DNA from 2 places in the Variovorax sp. GW821-FHT09D05 genome. Region 2 is predicted to be linked to the other one. Evidence: predicted binding sites of a transcription regulator. Region 2 holds the regulator's gene; the other holds the start of a gene.
The links. Region 2 encodes FliA, which starts transcription of late flagellar genes. Its sites were predicted from a motif close to CTAAAGTTTNNNNNNNNNNNGCCGNTA; they were not measured.
Positions count from the first base shown of each region.

Region 1: a site for FliA is predicted at 1,567-1,593, ahead of AC07O3_RS14305 (FlxA-like family protein). Genes of this name have one in related genera too.

Region 1 is NZ_JBWKOZ010000005.1:7,192-10,592, forward strand. Features, by position in the region: gene AC07O3_RS14295 (LysR substrate-binding domain-containing protein) at 116-1,048, shown strand; gene AC07O3_RS14300 (universal stress protein) at 1,045-1,491, opposite strand; gene AC07O3_RS14305 (FlxA-like family protein) at 1,624-1,977, shown strand; gene AC07O3_RS14310 (MarR family winged helix-turn-helix transcriptional regulator) at 1,979-2,527, opposite strand; gene AC07O3_RS14315 (tripartite tricarboxylate transporter substrate-binding protein) at 2,716-3,401, shown strand, end outside.
Region 2 is NZ_JBWKOZ010000005.1:370,046-373,446, reverse strand. Features, by position in the region: gene AC07O3_RS16095 (glycoside hydrolase family 15 protein) at 1-44, opposite strand, end outside; gene AC07O3_RS16090 (hypothetical protein) at 310-966, shown strand; gene AC07O3_RS16085 (RNA polymerase sigma factor FliA) at 997-1,731, opposite strand; gene AC07O3_RS16080 (MinD/ParA family ATP-binding protein) at 1,766-2,572, opposite strand; gene flhF (flagellar biosynthesis GTPase FlhF) at 2,583-3,401, opposite strand, start outside.

The sequences.
Region 1 (3,401 bases), 360 kb from region 2:
TCGTTGTTCGGCAAGCACAGCGGATTCTTCCGGAGACAATCATTGCCATCCAATGAAATGGCGGACTCTCTTCATGAGCTCCAGGTTATGAAGAAGAAAGCCCGCTCAAGGCGCCATGAGCCAGATCGATCGCGTTCTTCGTTCCAACCTCAAGCTGCGTCATCTGCAACTGCTGGTGGCGCTGGATGAGTTTCGCCACCTCGGGCGGGTCTCGGAGTTTCTTTCGATCACGCAGCCGGCCGTTTCGAAGATGCTGGCAGAGATCGAGCGCATGTTCGATTTGAAACTGTTCACGCGCTCCACGCGCGGCACCGAGCCCACGCCCTTCGGCGTCACGGTGGTGCGCTTTGCCCGCTCGGTGCTGGCCGACTACCAGCGCACGCGCGACGAGATCGACGCCGTGTCCAGCGGCGGTGCCGGCCGCACCAGCGTGGGCGCGATGGTGGTGGCCACGCCGAGCCTGCTCGTCAAGGCCATCCAGCAGCTCAAGAAGCAGTCGGCACTGACCACCGTGATGGTGGAAGAGGGCGATCTCACGCGGCTGCTGCCTCGTCTGCGCGTGGGCGAACTCGACCTGATCGTCGGCCGGCTGGAGCCCGGCTATGCCTCGCCGGACCTGGAGACTGAAGCCCTCTACACGGAGCCGATGTGCATCGTGGTGAGCCCTGGCCACCCGTTGGCGGAGGCTTCGAGGCCAAGCTGGAAGATGCTCGCCGAGCTGCCCTGGGTGGTGCCCCCGCCGTGGGCTTCATCGCGCTCGAAGCTGGCCCAGATGTTCTACAAGCACCGCCTCGTGCCGCCGGCGGACATCGTCGAGACAGCGTCGTTTCTTGTCACGCTGTCCGTCATGCATGAGCGACCGGCCGTGGGGTTCCTCGCGCGAAGCGTCGCACGGCACTTCGCGAAGCAGGGGCAGCTGTGCATCCTGAAGATCAACGTGCCGATCGAGCTTCCGCCGGTGGGCATCATCACGCTGCGGGGGCGTTCGCAGACGACCGCCAGTCAGCTACTTATGGAATGCCTGCGAAAGGTTGCGCCGCCGCGTTAGCGCAGCACCAGCACCGGAATGTGCGAGTGCGTCAGCACGTGCAGCGTCTCGCTGCCCATCAGCAGGCGCGCCAGGCTGCGCCGTCCGTGCGAGGCCATCACGATCAGGTCGCACTGCTGGTTCTTCGCGGTCGTGATGATGGCCTCGGCCACCTGGTTCGACTTCATGACGATGGCCTGCGGATTGCGAACGCCCTTGGCGACCGCAGTGGCCACGACTTTGTCGACCAGTTGCTGCGCGGCGCGGTCCGTATGCTCCTGGGAGGCCTGGATGTCCCGCTGGCTCAGCATCATCGAGCCTTCGAAGTAGCCGACCGGCTCGATGTGCGCGACGGTGACGCTCACCAGTTCCGCGTTGGTCAACAGGGCCAGGTCGACGGCGGCGTTGACCGCTTGCTCCGACAGCGCGGAGCCGTCGGTTGCGACAAGAACACGCTTGTACATGGCAGGCTCCTTGGCCCCCGGCACCGCGGGTGCCCTCATGTTCAGTCTAGTTCGCGATTGCGGTCATGCAAGGCCCTTCATTTTTCGCCTGAACTGCCGATAACCCTCTTGAGGACACAACAGGGGACCCAGATGCTGAATGCCATCGCTGCGACCGGCAGCGCCAGAAGCGGGGGCGACGTCAACGCCGAGCTCGCGAAGATCCAGCGCCAGATCACGGCAACGCAGAAGCAGATCGCGGAAACGCAGGGCCAACTGCTCGGCACGCCCGAGGGCGACGCGCGCGATGCGATCCGGCTGCAGCTCGAAGCGCTGGCGGCCCGGCTTGCCATGCTGCAGCAGCAGATGAACGCGCTGCGCACGGCCAGCGTTCAAAAGAGCGCGATGGCTTCAATGGAAGAGAGCAGCAGCGGCAGCAGCAGCACATCGCAGCGCGCCAACGCTGGTAGCACTTCGATCGGCAGCATGCTGGACGTGAAGGCCTGACTCAGCCTCCGCGTTCCGGCCACCGGTGCCGCGTGCCCCCCGAGCGCCGGTCCGCCTTCTCCATGACAACGCCCTGCACGAGCAACTGCTCTCCGCGTTGCTCCAGGTGCTGCAGGCAGCGAAGAAAGACGTCGAGATCCGCAGGCTCGATGCCTTCGAGCAATTCGGTGTTCAGCCCCGCGATCCGGGGAAACAGCCTGCCGAACAACTGCTGGCCTGAAGCGCTCAGCCGCACGTGCACTTCGCGGCGGTCCTGAGCGTCCTGCCGCCGCACCACCAGCTTCTTCTCGACCAGGCTGCGCAGTCCGCGCGAGGTGCGCACGCGATCCAGGTGCAGGTGCGTGGCCAGCGTCGACGCAGTCATCTCGCCCTCCTGCGCCAGTGTGGCGATCATTCCCCACTCGCGGCGCGTGATGCCGAAGCCTCCTTCGACCAGGCGGGTCGCCATGCCGTTGCCCGAGCGCATGGCTCGTGCCAGGCGGTACAGCAGCAGGTCGTTCAGGGAACGGGGCGCGCGCAACGCTGCTGCATCGGGAAAAGCTTGTTGCATACGTATGAAAAATGGGATGGGGAGTGTGGTTCGCCCGCCTCGGAGCACTGGTAGTTGATTAGATCAACTGTTTGCCCATACGTATAAACCGGTAACAAATTTGAACGAACGGAAACAGTCTTGGCGCGCGATTTTCGCCGTGAAAACTCGCGCGCCCCCGTTCACGACAACCGCTCGCAGGAGATCCGATGCCCGCATTCCTTTCCAGGCGCAAGCTCATCATGGCGTGGGGCATTGCCCTGGCCGCTTGCGCTCCCATGGTCCACGCCCAGGCGCTGGACGGCGGGCCGCTCACCCTCGTGGTCGGCTATGCGCCGGGCGGCAGCACCGACCGCATCGCGCGCCTGATCGCCGAGCGGCTGACGCCCAAGCTCGGCGTTCAGGTGAGCGTGGAAAACCGCCCGGGCGAGGGCGGCCGGCTCGCGGCCAAGGAAGTAAAGCGCGCCCCCGCGGGGCAGAACGTGCTGATGCTCGGCAACCCCGCCGTGATGGTGGTCGCGCCGCTGGTCTTCAAGGACGCGGGCTATGACCCCGACAAGGACTTCGTGCCCGTGTCGCAAGTCAGCAGCTACGACTTTGCGCTGGCGGTCGGCAACAAGCTCCAGCTCGACCGCGCGATGTTTCTCGTCAGCCGGCTGTGGGCACATCCGGAAGAGGCGATTTTCGGCGTGCCCGCCACTGGCAGCCTGCCTCACTTCTTCGGCCTGATGGTGGGCGATGCGCTGAGCGTGCAGCCGCAGATCAAGGGCTACGGCGGTTCGGCGCCTCTGGCGGCCGACCTGAGCGGCGGCAGCCTGCCCATTGCCATCGACACGCTCGATTCGCTCTATCCCCAGCACGTGGCCGGCAAGATCCGCATTCTGGCCACCTCAGG
Region 2 (3,401 bases):
TCGGCGTGAAGCCGTGAGGAGGGTTGCTTGGGAGTCTTTGGCAAGAGGCCGAGCTTTGCCGTGCGCGCGGGCGTGGCACGCCAGCGGCGGGCGCGGATTGCTGACGGACAACGCCTAATGGCGCATGACAAATAAGGCACCCATCTACTTGTTCCTGGGGATGGCCTTCGCACCGTCGCGCTCCTACCATCAGCCGCGCACGAAATGACAAGAGGCTCGTGAAGATGAAACGGCACAGGTCGCCGCTTGGGCCCCATGGTGCAGCGCTCTACTTTGCCCCTCCCATTCCAACGCAAATAGACATCACACGTGAACGGACACAACCAACTCTTCCGAGCCGATCCCGTTGCGTACGCGCAGCTTCGCGCGATCAACGGCGTTTCGTGGTTCATGCAGAACGCGCAGGCGCAGCAGAATCCAGCTTTCGCCATGCAGGTCCTGGTACTCAACACGGCCAAGATGGGCTCGTTCGATCTGCAGGGCACCGCGCAAGCCCTCCAGGTCACCTTGAGGCCGGTGGGAAATGTCCTCCATCAGGATCAGCCGATCTCGGCGTATTGGTGTCCTTTCATCCAGGGCAACGTGATGCCCGGATTCGTCGACGTACCTCGACACAACCCGCAGCACAGGTTCGTCTTCACCGCCGCCATGAATGGCTGCGCCCTGATGGTGACGAACTCGCCGCTCGGTGCGCATCTGATCAGGGTGTATCACCACCAGCACCCCGGGCAAGCCAACATCAATCAGATGATCCAGACGCAAGGGCAGGAAGTGATCTCGTACATCGGCTTCGACGACTACGGCCACGCCAACCAGCATATTCCGCTGCCGAACGCCTTCAACTTCCTGTACTACAGGAACGGCGCCTGGAAGTACGTTCTGCAACCGCAACTGTTCGATCCACTCACGAACAATGTGACGCTCAACGGCCTCATCCCCTCGCAGGTGCTCGATGCGACTTTCTGATTCAGGCGGCGGCCCTGGCCCCGGAGTCCGCTACAGCACATCCTTCAGCTTGGCCCGCAGCCTGCTGATCGCCTGGCTGTGCAGCTGGCACACCCGCGACTGGCTCACCTCCAGGATTGCGCCGATCTCGCGCAGGTTCAGCTCTTCCTCGTAGTAGAGGTTCAGCAGCAGCTGGTCGCGCTCCGGCAGCGCACCGATGGCGTCTACCAGCTGATGCCGGAAGCCGCTTTCCAGCAGCTGCTCCAGCGGATCGTCACTGCCGCGCCGGTCCTTGCGCGCGTCCTGCGAATGGCTGTCGAGGAACGGGCTGTCCGGGTCGTCCTTGGAGAAATCTTCGACGTACACCAGCTGGCAGCCCTGGATCTCCTGCAGCAGCGACTGATACGCCTCCAGGTCCATCTTCAGCTCCTTGGCGATCTCCCCTTCGGTGGGAGAGCGCCCGAGCTTGTGGCCCAGCGCCTGGATCGCCTTCTCGACGCCGCGCGCCGACTGGCGCAGGCCGCGCGAGCCCCAGTCGCTGGCGCGCAGTTCGTCGAGCATGGCGCCGCGGATGCGCTGGCTGACGAAGGTCTCGAATTGCGCGCCGCGGTTGTCCTGGTAGCGGCTGGAGGCGTCCAGCAGGCCCAGCATGCCGGCCTGGATCAGGTCGTCCAGCTCCACGCTGGCCGGCAGCTTGGCCATCATCTGCAGCGCGATGCGGCGCACCAGCGGCTGGTGCTGCGCCAGCAGATGTGATTTTTCGATGGTTCCCTGTGCGGTGTACACGGCCGTCCTTCTTGGGTTGTCCGGGTCGGCGGGCTCAGGCCACGGCCTGCAGCGGCTCGGCCGCGCGCCAGGGCCAGCGGTCGACCTCGCCGGCAATGCGCCGGAAGTCGACGGCGGCATGGCTCGCGGGAAAGGCCTCGACGATGGTCTTCTTCAGGCGCCACGCGTCGGCAACGAGCGGATCGAAGCGCACCCAGCCCGCGGGCTGAAGCAGCAGCGCGAGATAGCGGCTGGCGGCATGCGCGAGGTTGCTCATGATCTGGCGCGCGGCCACGACGTCGGCCGCGCCGTTGACCAGGAAGCGCATCTGCTTGAGGCCGTGCGCGTGGTGCAGCCGCTTGATGCCTGCATAGGCCGCGGTGATCGACGCGGGGTGCGGCTGCAGCACCAGCAGCAGGTCGTCCGCGCCCTGCGCGAGCGCCGACAACCGGCCCTCGGCGTCGAAAGCCGCATCGACGATGACGACGCCGTCGTGCCAGAACTTGCGCGGGTCGATTTCGCCATCCGCACCATTCACCGCGCCGTGCGGCGCGGGTAGCACGTGCACGCCGCAGGCTGCCTTGACCTCTGCACCATCCAGCGTCAGGCGCTGGCTTGCTACATCGGCCAGGTTCCCCAGCGGATCGATGTCCCACACCTCACAGGCCGAACCCACAGTCGGGCAGTGCTCGTCCAGCAGCAGCACGTTGCGACCCTGCAGGGTCAGTGCCACACCGAGATTCATCGCGGCCGTGGTACTCCCCGCGCCCTGCCCCAGGCCTGCGACGGCCACCACGCGCGCATGCGTCGGTGCGAGCATGCGCCGCAGTCCGTCGGCCTGATCCGCAACCAGCTTGTTCATTCCTGATTCCTCAACCCAGCTTCTCCAGCGCACGCGGCGCCTGCGTGGGAGCGGTCGACTCGGTGCCCAGCGCCTCCAGCAGCAGGAAGAGCTTGCCCACGCCCGCATACAGAGCACTGCCGCTCATGGCCCGCCCGTTGCGCGCCGGGCGCCCCGTGAGCTGGCCCAGCAGCGCGCGCGTGCGGTCGGCCCAATCGCCTTCGGCTTGCAGCAGGCGCCACACGGTGGTGGTCATCTGGCCGGCGATCAGCAGCCGCTTCATGATGTCGGGGTCGCCCAGTTCGCCGATACCGCCGACCATCTGCACACCGTCGCGCAGCAGTCGGAAGCAGGGCTCGGCGTCGCTGGCCCAGCTCTGCCATTGCGCGAGCTGCTGCGTGGAAACGTCCGCGCCGATATTGGTCAACGCATGGCCCTGCGCCAGCACGTTGCCGGTGCGCGCATCGACCACCCGCGTGGCGACGCAGCGCAGCGCGGGCATCGCATCGCGCCCGATGCCCGCCGCCATGGCGGCCGCGTTGAAGCGCAGCACCACGTCGGCATGCGCCTCGCTGCGCAACGCCGCCTTGCCGCGAAAGCGCACGGGCCGCCCCTCGCCGAATTCAAAGTCCATGCGCGCGAGCGTGTCGGGTGCGCCGGTGCGCACGTCGATCACCGCGGTGGAGCCCGGCGCGCGCGCCAGCCAGCGCTGGCCCGCGGCCTGCCACTGCACCATGGCTTCGATGCCGGGCAGCCTCGTCAACAGATGCACCAGCGGCTTGTGGCCGAAGTCCTGCTGGCGCAGCCACGGCACCTGGCGTGCGCCGGGCTTGCGCGCAGCCTCTTTCAT